2 regions of the Streptomyces sp. NBC_00028 genome follow, and region 2 is predicted to be linked to the other one. Evidence: riboswitches for the same ligand, from Rfam matches in the RefSeq annotation. Region 2 holds a riboswitch; the other holds the start of a gene.
What was found. A riboswitch is a leader RNA that binds a small molecule or an ion and turns the genes downstream of it on or off. The one in region 2 is predicted to bind cyclic di-AMP.
Positions count from the first base shown of each region.

Region 1: it holds a riboswitch for cyclic di-AMP, as region 2 does, so the genes downstream of both, OG885_RS06920 (peptidoglycan DD-metalloendopeptidase family protein) here and OG885_RS38280 (C40 family peptidase) in region 2, are expected to answer to the same signal.

Region 1 covers NZ_CP108293.1:1,576,218-1,581,138, forward strand. Annotated here, with positions in the region: gene OG885_RS06915 (Tat pathway signal sequence domain protein) at 1-1,297, opposite strand, end outside; gene OG885_RS06920 (peptidoglycan DD-metalloendopeptidase family protein) at 1,550-2,500, opposite strand; cyclic di-AMP (ydaO/yuaA leader) riboswitch at 2,505-2,684, opposite strand; gene OG885_RS06925 (alpha-galactosidase) at 2,981-4,921, opposite strand, start outside.
Region 2 covers NZ_CP108293.1:8,468,317-8,473,237, reverse strand. Annotated here, with positions in the region: gene OG885_RS38290 (ATP-dependent Clp protease proteolytic subunit) at 1-398, shown strand, start outside; gene OG885_RS38285 (hypothetical protein) at 406-714, shown strand; cyclic di-AMP (ydaO/yuaA leader) riboswitch at 1,052-1,271, shown strand; gene OG885_RS38280 (C40 family peptidase) at 1,275-1,748, shown strand; gene OG885_RS38275 (LysE family translocator) at 1,824-2,447, opposite strand; gene OG885_RS38270 (LysR family transcriptional regulator) at 2,536-3,456, shown strand; gene OG885_RS38265 (ATP-binding protein) at 3,453-3,911, opposite strand; gene OG885_RS38260 (helix-turn-helix domain-containing protein) at 4,124-4,921, shown strand, end outside.

The DNA of each region.
Region 1 (4,921 bases), 6.9 Mb from region 2:
CCAAGCCGTCGTGGTAGAAGCGCAGATCGAGCGGCTGCGCCTCCGGCGAGTACAGCCATACGGTGGCCTCGGCGGCGTCTCCCGCGGCTCCGCGTACGTCCAGCTGGGCCGGGTGGCGCTGCCAGAAGTCCCGTAGCCCGAAGGAGAGTCCGCCGCTCGCGCCGCCGACGTAGCCGAAGCCTCCGGCGCGGCGGCCGGCCGCGGCGTGGATCCAGCCGTAGCCGGCCTTGGTGCGCTTGCGGACGGTGTAGCCGTCGGCGTTGGGCTGGGTGAGGGTGTAGTCGCCCCAGGTCGGGATGTAGGCGAGGCGGCCGGCGACCCGGGTGTCCCAGGTCGAGGTGTCGGGCAGCCGCTCACCGGCGATCTGGGCCGCGCGGACGGCTGCCCCGGGGTCGCGCCGCAGTCCGGTGATGCCCTGGACGGCCTCGCTGAACAGGCCGCCGTCGGAATCGGCGAACCGCACATGGCGGTCGTAGGGCTGATCGCTCAGCGGCACGGTGAAGCGCACGCCGAGGCCGCGCAGGAAGTCGCCCTCGTCGGAACCGGGCGTCTGCTCGCCGTCCCAGACGAAGGTGTGGACGAGCCGGAAGGACTCGGCTCCCGCGAAGAAGGCGAATCGCAGGACGAACGGCAGCCAGTTCCGGCCGCCGTGCCGGTGCCGGCCCTCGACCCGGACGACGGCCCGGACCGGACCGTCCTGCTCCACCTCGACCTTCTCGACCCGGCCCAGGAAGCGGGAGACGTCCGCCCCGTCCCGTACGGACTCCTGCCGCAGGGCGACCAGTCTCCCGTCCCGGGCGATCTCGGCGGAGCCCCGCCGCACGCTCCGTACGACGGTGTCGGACCCCTTCGCGCCGAACACGGCCGTGATCACACCGGTGGACACCTCGACGCGGCCCGCGGAGCGGGTGACCGTGACCTTCTGCTCCGGTGCGGCGGGGGTGCCCGCCGCGAGCTTGTAGGCGGAGGCCTTCGGCGCGCCGGGCGCGAGGGCGTGGGCCGTCCACTTCACCGAGCCGTCGGGCCAGTAGCCGGTGACCCAGCTCTGGACGGGGACATCGGCACCGGCGGCGGTCGTCAGCCGGAACGGCTGCTCCGGCCGGTACGCCCCGCGCGCCCACGGCACGCCCCAGGTGGTACCGGCGTGGACGTCGGGGGCCGAGCCCTCCAGCCAGCACAGTTCGGTGTCGTCGGCGTCCGCCGCGGCGGCGGTGCGGGACAGGGCCCAGGAGAACTGGGCCGCGGCGGCCGCGGCTGCGGCGCCCTTGATGACGGTGCGTCGGTCGACGCCGGGCACGGGGACCTCCGGGTGCGGGTGTGTATGCGGACGCGAAGGCGCGTAGAAAGCGCTTGCATCCCTCGGAGATCACTGTGGTCCCACCCTCCCCTCCCTGTCGACGGTTTGGACAGCCGCGCCACAAGACCGCAATGAAGCGATCATGAAACGGCAAGACCCAACACCGAAGGCCGGACCCGGGGATCGGGGTCCGGCCTTCGGTGGCATCGGGGGAGGGAGCGTCAGTCGACGCGGCACCCTCGCAAAAGAGCGTCAGCCGACGGCGACACCCTTCGAGCGGAGGTACGCGACCGGGTCCACGTCCGAGCCGTAGTCCGGCGTGGTGCGGATCTCGAAGTGGAGGTGCGGTCCGGTGACGTTGCCGGTGGCGCCGGAGAGGCCGATCTGCTGGCCCTCGGTGACGGTCTGTCCGGACGAGACCGAGAGCGCGGACAGGTGGGCGTACTGCGCGTAGTAGCCGTCGGCCAGCTTGATGACGACCTGGTTGCCGTACGCGCCGCCCCAGCCGGCGGAGACGACGGTGCCCGCGGCCACGGCCTTCAGCGAGGTGCCGGTCGGGACGACGAAGTCGGTGCCCGTGTGGTAGCCGCTGGACCACATGCTGCCCGCCGTGTGGTAGGCGGTGCCGACGGTGGCGCCGGCCACGGGAAGCGTGTAGCCGCCGGCGGTGCTGGTCGACTCACTGCTCTGGGTGGCGGTCGTCGTGTCCGAGGAGGACGAGGACTTCTCGGTGCTCGTGGACTTCTCGGTGCTCGCCGACTTCTCCGCGCTCGCCGACTTGTCCGCGCTCGCCGCCGCCTTCTTGCCGAGCGTGAGCTTCAGGCCCGGGTGGATGAGCGAGGGGTCGGATCCGACGGCCTCGCGGTTGTCCGAGTACAGCTTCTTCCAGCCGCCGGTGACGTTCTGCTCGTCGGCGATCTTCGAGAGGTAGTCGCCCGCCCGCACCGAATAGGTGCGCACGGTCGCGGTGTTCGCGGCGCCCTTCTTCTGCGCGGCCTTCTCGGTGGCCGCCTTCTCGGCGACCGGAAGGGACTGGGCGGCCTTTTCCGAAACCGACTGCGAGACGGACTGCGGGGTGGCCGCGTGGGCGCCGGCGGCGCCCATCAAAGGCAGGGCGAGTGCGGCGCCACCGGTACCGGCGACGGCGATCGAGCGGGTGAGGCGCTGGGCCTTCGGGCGACGGTGCTTACCCTTGGCGGGCATGGCGAATTCCTCTCCGGCGCCTACGAGGTGAGCTGTCGGGTGCGGACTGGAGATGCCCGGGCGCACCGAGGTGCGCCTTAACCCCAAGCCTGTTCCGGAAGACCGGTCCAGGCAGTTGTACCTGTGGGTCCCCCGCTCCTGCCGTTCACGGGTGAGTTGTGCGGATTCCGGGCGGCGGCAGGATTGGGCGTCCGTCCGGATTGGTGGCGAACGTAAGCGAGGAAGACGCAAAGGGACAAGTAAGGGGTTCCAGGACGATTGCATTCCTCTTGATCCGCTGTGAATTTCCCGGTCACCCTCCGTGCATCAGCACCGCTTCCGGGAAGGGAAATCCCCAGCATTCGAAGGCGCATTACGTGAACATGACGGGCGACACAGGGTCACCGATATGACGCTCCTCACGTGCCGTTCGCACAGCTTCCCTTATTCCAGAGCGAGTTGGAATGAAGGCCGCTCAAGCCACCAATTCGGACAGAAAGCTCAGATGCGACGCAGTCGGAGAACTGCCGCATCCAGATCGCCCCGCAATCCCACTCGCAGCCCGTGATGCTGCAATACAGCCCCTCTGAGAATTTCGCCCGTTTCGAGGCATTCATACGACGCCGTCGGGTCGAGGCCCCGCAGACGCAGCACCGGGACGGGTTCGCCGTAGTGCTGCGCCTGGAGCCAGGCGAGGACGACGGTCTCGTCCCCGAGGACGTACTGCACGGCGCTCAGTCCGCCCTGTGGAGCCCGCAGCCGGTACTGGTCGCCGCGCTGCACGAGCGGCCGGATGCCCTTGTAGAGCTCCACCCACTCTCGGGCCTCGGCGAGCTCCTCCTCCGTCCACTGCGTGAGGTCGCCGCCGACACCGAGCACACCGGCCATGGCGCTGACGAAGCGGAAGCGCAGCGAGCTGACCCGGCCGTTGAGCATGGCGTTCGGGCTGTCGGTGACCCAGGCCGCCATCGCGCGCGCGGGGTGGAGCTGGCTGAAGCCGTGCTGGATCGCGAGCCGGTCGAGGGGGTCGGTGTTGTCGGAGGTCCACACCTGGTCCGTGCGGCTCATCACACCGAGGTCGATCCGGCCGCCGCCGCCCGAGCAGGACTCGAAGGCGACGCCGGGGTGCGCGGCCCGCAGCCGGTCCAACAGGGCGTAGAAGGCGTGCACATGGTCGACCCAGAGCCGCTGCGGGTAGGACTCACCGGGCCAGCCCGCGTCCGTGAAGCAGCGGTTGAAGTCCCACTTCACATAGTCGATCGGGGCGCTGGACAGCAGGGCGTCGAGCTGTCCCCAGAGGTACTCCTGGACGTCCTCGCGCGCGAGGTTGAGGACGAGCTGGTTGCGCAGTTCCGTCCGCTTTCGTCCCGGCTGGAACTGCGCCCAGTCCGGGTGTGCCCGGTACAGGTCGCTGTCCGGGTTGACCATCTCGGGCTCGACCCAGATGCCGAACTGCATCCCGAGGGCGTGCACGGAGTCGGCGAGGGGCTTCAGGCCGCCCGGGAAGCGGTCGCGGTTGACCGTCCAGTCGCCGAGTCCTGCGCGGTCGCTGGTGCGGGCGCCGAACCAGCCGTCGTCGACCACGAAGAGCTCGACGCCGATGGCCGCGGCCCGCCGCGCGAGGGCTTCCTGCTGCTCCTCGGAGATGTCGAACTCGGTGGCCTCCCAGGAGTTGAACAGCACCGGCCGGTCCTGCTCCGCGTCCGGGATGACGTAGGCCCGCTGGTAGGCGTGCCACGCGCGACTGGCGCCGCCGAAGCCGCCCTCGCTCCACAGACCGGCGAAGACGGGCGTGGTGAACGACTCGCCCGCCGTCAGCCGCAGCAGCCCCGAGTCGTCGTGTCCGGCACCGCCGGTGATCTGCACGCGCGCGTCGGGGAGCTGGGCCACCGCGATCCGCCAGGAGCCGGACCAGCCGAGGGCGCAGCCGTAGACCTCGCCGCGCTCCTCGGTGGCGTCGGAGTCGAGGGCGACCCAGGGCAGGTGCTGGTGACCGGTGTGGCCGCGGCGGCTGCCGATGACCTTCTCACCGTAGGTGAGGGGGGAGCGTACGAGCCGGGACTCGGCGGCCCAGCGGCCGTGCAGTTGGGAGAGCCGCCAGTCCTCGCGGTCGGGCAGGGTCCAGGTGGCGGAGTCCGCGCGGAGCAGCTCCAGGGCGTCCGGCCCCTGGTTCTCCAGGGTCGTCCAGCGCTCCACCACGTCGCCGCGCATCCGGTAGTGCAGCGTGACGACGAGCCCGCCGTCGCGGAACCGCAGCCGCAGCTCATCGGCGTCGGCGTCGGTCTCGTACGTCTCGAAGCTCCACTCGGTGCCGCGGCGTTCGTCGGTGCGCACCGACAGCGCGGGCCGGACGAAGCGGGGGCCGCCCTCGACCGGGTACTCCTCGCGCCCGTCGAGCGGGGACTCGAAGGGCCAGTAGTCGGGCAGCGGACGGACCGCGAG
Region 2 (4,921 bases):
TGTCGGCGATCTACGACACGATGCGGTACGTCTCCTGCGACGTGGAGACGATCTGCCTGGGACAGGCCGGGTCGTCCGCGGCCGTGCTGCTGGCGGCAGGGACCCCGGGCAAGCGGTCCGCGCTGCCGGGTGCGCGGATGGTGCTCCACCAGCCCTCCCTGTCCGAGCCGGTGGCGGGGCAGGCCAGCGATCTGGCCATCCAGGCCGAGGAGTTGGGGCGCGTCCGCGACCGGCTGGAGGAGATGCTCGTACGCCACACCGGGCGGACGCGGGAGCAAGTCACCGAGGACATCGAGCGGGACAAGATCCTCACCGCCCAAGAGGCCCTGGAATACGGCCTGGTGGACCGGATCGTCCCCGGCCGCCGGGCGTCGCGCCCCTCGTCCGACGCCCGGTGAGCGGGCGATGCTGCCGCCCGAACTGCCTCCACTGCCCGCGCTGACCCGCGCCGAGGGCGAGTTGATCGACCGTTATCTGGACGTGGTCGATCTGCTGGGCCGGATCAACCCCGCGCACCCCGGTGACACCTACCGCGGGCTGCGGGCCGCCCAGGCGTTGGTCGCCAAGGCGGCCGAGCTGCGCGACGCGCTGGCGACGATGCACCAGCGGGGCGAGGCCGAGCTGCACGCGGCGACCCTGACCCGGGCGCTGCGCGTCCTGGACGGTGAGCGACGCACGGCGCGGGTCATGGTGCCGCCGCACTCCGACAGTTGACGCACCGGCACCCGGTCCGGGCCGGGTGCCGCGACACGAGGCGTCCGGACCGGCCTTCAAACGGACCAAAAGACGTACCCCCATATGGCGTAGCCAGCAGTAGTTTTGCGGGCCCGTCAGGCTTGCGCAACGCGCGTAGCCCAGGGCCGGAATGAGGTGTTCCGTCGCTGGTCCGGGGCTCCTCGGACCCCTCGACGGTCGCTCGAACAGAGGAGTGTCCACCCGAACGGGTGAGTGGTGAGTAACAACACAAATCCCCGATTCCATTGGGTTTTTCGGCATTGGGTGCGTGAAGATCCCTGTCTGACGACAAGCCCCCGCCGCAGCGGCGGGGCGGTCCGGGCGGACGCCGAGTCCTGCCGCCGCCCGGATGACCGGTCGACAGGAGTGGATCGGCAGGAGTGGAGGACCCAGGCAAGACGGGTCGCCGGGAAGGTCGCTCTCTTCGGAGAGGCCGGTCCGAGCAGCCCTTGGGGTGAAGCCGCGACAAGCGGCCGGGCAACTTCGCCAGCCCGAATCCGACAGGTCATCCTTCACAGGCGGCTGACGAAGGGTTGCGCATGTCTGCGCTCAATCGTGTCCCGTCGCTGATGGCCCGAGCCGGTACGGCCTCGGCCCTCACCATCGCCGCAGTGGGCGGCTCCATCGTGGTCCCGGGCATCGCCTCCGACGCGGAGGCCGCGACACCGGCGACGAAGGCACTTCAGGTGGCTGCCTCAAAGAAGGGCTCGCCCTACAAGTGGGGCGCCACGGGACCGCACAGGTTCGACTGCTCAGGGCTCACGCTGTACTCGTACAAGAAGGCGGGCAAGAGCCTGCCGCGCACGGCGGCCCAGCAGTACAACAAGACCCGCCACATCTCTTCCGGCAGCCGCAAGGCCGGAGACCTCGTGTTCTTCCACTCGGGGTCGAACGTGTACCACGTCGGCATCTACGCCGGGAAGGGAAAGATCTGGCACTCCCCGAAGAGCGGGGAGGTCGTGAAGCTCGAGAAGATCTGGTCGAGCAGCGTCTGGTACGGCCGGGTCAAGTAGCCCCCCGCCGAGCGGACCGGTGACTCTCCCGTGGGGGTGACGGCCACCTGACCGGCCATCACCCCCGCGGGGCTCTCAGCCGAGGGCCACCAGCGGTTCCAGCAGCAGCACGACGCCCAGCACGCTCAGCGCGGCCCCGGTACCCCCCGCGACAAGCCGTGCGGCTCGCGGGCGCCGCAACCACCGGCCCAGCCGGTCCACCAGCAGCGCCACCGCTGGGAACCACACCAGGGCGAGCACGACCACGATCAGCGCCAGCAGCAGCGTCCGGGGCAGCGCGGGCTCGCCGGCCGGCACGAACTGCGGCAACAGGCTCAGGAAGGTGATGGGCGCCTTCGGGTTCAGGGCATTGGTGACGAACCCCTGCCGCACCGGCCGCACGCCGCCGCCCCCGGACTCCTCGACCGCACTGTACGGACGGCTCAGTGAGCGCAGCGTCCGTACGCCCAGGTAGAGCACATAGGCGCCGCCCAGCAGTTGGAGCGCACGGAACAGCGCCGGTACGGCCGCCAGGACCGCGGCGACCCCGGCCACCGCGAGCGCCGTGTGCAGCAGCAGCCCGCCCGCGACGCCGAGAGCACTCGCGACACCGGCCCGGCGGGAGACGAGGGCATTGCGTACGACGACGGTGAAGTCGGCGCCGGGCATGGCGACCATGCCGGCGGCGACCCCGGTGAAGGCGATGAGCTGTCCGTCCATGCCGTCCAGCGTGCCGTGCCGGAGCCTTCAGCAGGTATGTCGAATATTCTGGGTCTGCCTTAAGCATCCCTTTAGCCTGGGGGCCTGTATGTACGACCCGAACCGCCTCGCCGCCCTGGTCGCGGTCGCCGAGGCCGGCTCGATCACCCGGGCGGCCGAGCGCCTCGGGTACACCACCCCCGCGCTCTCCCAGCAACTGGCCAAGCTGGAGCGGGAGGCCGGCACGGCGCTTCTCGTACGGCATCATCGCGGCGCACGGCTCACGGGCGCCGGTGAGCTGCTCGCGGCGCGGGCGCGCCGGGTGCTGGACGAACTGGAGCAGGCCCGGCATGAACTGGCCCGGCTGACCGGGCTGTCCGGCGGCACGCTGCGGCTCGGCACCTTCCAGACCGCGGGTATCCATCTGCTGCCGTCCGTGCTGAGCGCGTTCCGCCGGGCGCATCCGGACGTGGAGCTGACGGTCGCCCACCTCGAACCGCCGGCCGGGGTGGAGGCGGTGGCCGCCGGTGACGTGGACCTGGCGCTGACGCATTCCTACGCACCCGCGGACCCGGTGCAGCTCCCCGCGTCCGTCAGGGCGGAGCCGGTCCTGGTGGAGGAACTGGTGCTGGTGACCGCCCCGGGGCATGTCCTCACGAGCGACAGCTCGCGGCTTCCTCTCGCCGCACTCGCCGGGCAGCCGCTGATCAGCATGGCCCCTGACCATCCCGCCCGGCGCGGCGTGGAGGCGCTCCTCGCCCGGGCCGGGGCCACGCCGTCCGTCCTGGTGGCGACGCCGGTGTACGCGCTGGTGTGCGCGCTGGTCAGTGCGGGGCTCGGGATCGCGGTGGTCCCGGAGATGGTGGCGCGGACGGCGGTCACTCCGGTGGGGACGCGGCCGCTGGGGACGGGAGAACTGCGCCGTACGATCTCGGTCGCCCACCGGGCCGACGGGCCGGCCCCCGCGGCGGACGCGTTCCGGGCACTGCTGCGCGGTGCCTTCGGCCGCGCGAGACAAGGTGGTGTCTAGGGTTCCTGCTGTCCCGCCGCCGATACCGGCTCGGCCGGTACCGTCCACGGGAGTTCGATGGAGACGGTCTTGCCGCCCTCGCGGGTCGGGCGGACTCTGAGCTTGCCGCCGTACTCCGCGGTGAGCCAACGGATGATCACCATGCCGCGGCCGTTGTCCTGTTGGACGGCGGCCGGCAGCCGCTTCGGGAAGCGGGGGTGGCTGTCGGTGACCCCGATGCGCAGATGTTCGTCACGGTCGAGGTGGAGGTCCACCGTGAAGGTGGGTGACTGCCCGAAAGTGTGCTGTACGGCGTTGGTGGCGAGTTCGGAGACGATCAGCCGGATCGTCTCCGCCGCTTCCGTGTCCGCCGGCAGACCCCATTCCGCCAGGGTGCTCAGGACATAGGCGCGGGCCGCGGAGACCGAGGCGGGATCGCTCGGCAGAGTGACGGATGCTTCCAGATGGTCTGCCATGGCGACGTCGTCCCTTTCCCACGGGACCGCAGTCCGACACGGAGCGGATGGTTCGAGTACGGTCCCGGACTGGTGCTTCTTCGCCAGACTGCCATTACCAGGCCGGTCACGGTGCCGATCCACCAAGATATGCATATATCTGTCGCTCGAAGCGGTGAACTCTCCGACGGAAGACCGTATTTGGGCGGCCCGGAAGGAGTAAGGAGTAGCCCATGCAGCACGGTCCCGCGGTACGCCGCCGGAAACTGGGCGCCGAACTGCGTGCGTTGCGCACCGGTGCGGGGCTCACCAGTGGTGAGGCGGCCCGGCTGGTGGGCTGGCACCAGTCCAAGGTGAGCCGGATCGAGACCGGCGCGAGCGGCGTGAAACCGGCCGATGTGCGGTTACTCCTGGACGCCTACGAGGTGCACGACAGCCAACTGCGGGAGTTGCTTCTCGTGTTGGCCGGCTCCGACGAGGCCGGGGCAGGACGCCATCACTGGTGGCACGCCTATCGCGGGGTGCTGCCGCCGACGTACCGGGACTTCATCAGCCTGGAGTCGCAGGCGAGCGCGATGCGTACGCTCGAGATCTCCGTCGTGCCGGGGCTGCTGCAGACGCCCGAGTACGCCCGTGCGGTCACCCGGGCCGCGGTCGGCGGACTCGACGACGAGCGGGACGAACGGCTCGACGCGCTGGTCGAGGTACGGCTGGCCCGGCAGGACGTGTTGCGGGCCGACCCCCCGCTGGAGCTGGCCGCGGTGCTCGACGAGGGAGTGCTGCGCCGGGAGGTCGGCGGCCCCGAGGTGATGGCCCGGCAGCTGCGGCGGCTCATCGAGGCGGCCCGGCTTCCCCAAGTCAGGCTTCAGGTGCTGCCCTTCGCCGCGGGAGCACACATCGGCATCACCGGCCCTTTCGTTATCTTCTCGTTTTCGCGCACTTCTGATCTGGACGTGGTTGTTCTCGACCACTTGACGAGTAGCCTCTACCTGGAGCGGAAAGAAGACCTCCGGGCCTACACCGAGGCCTTC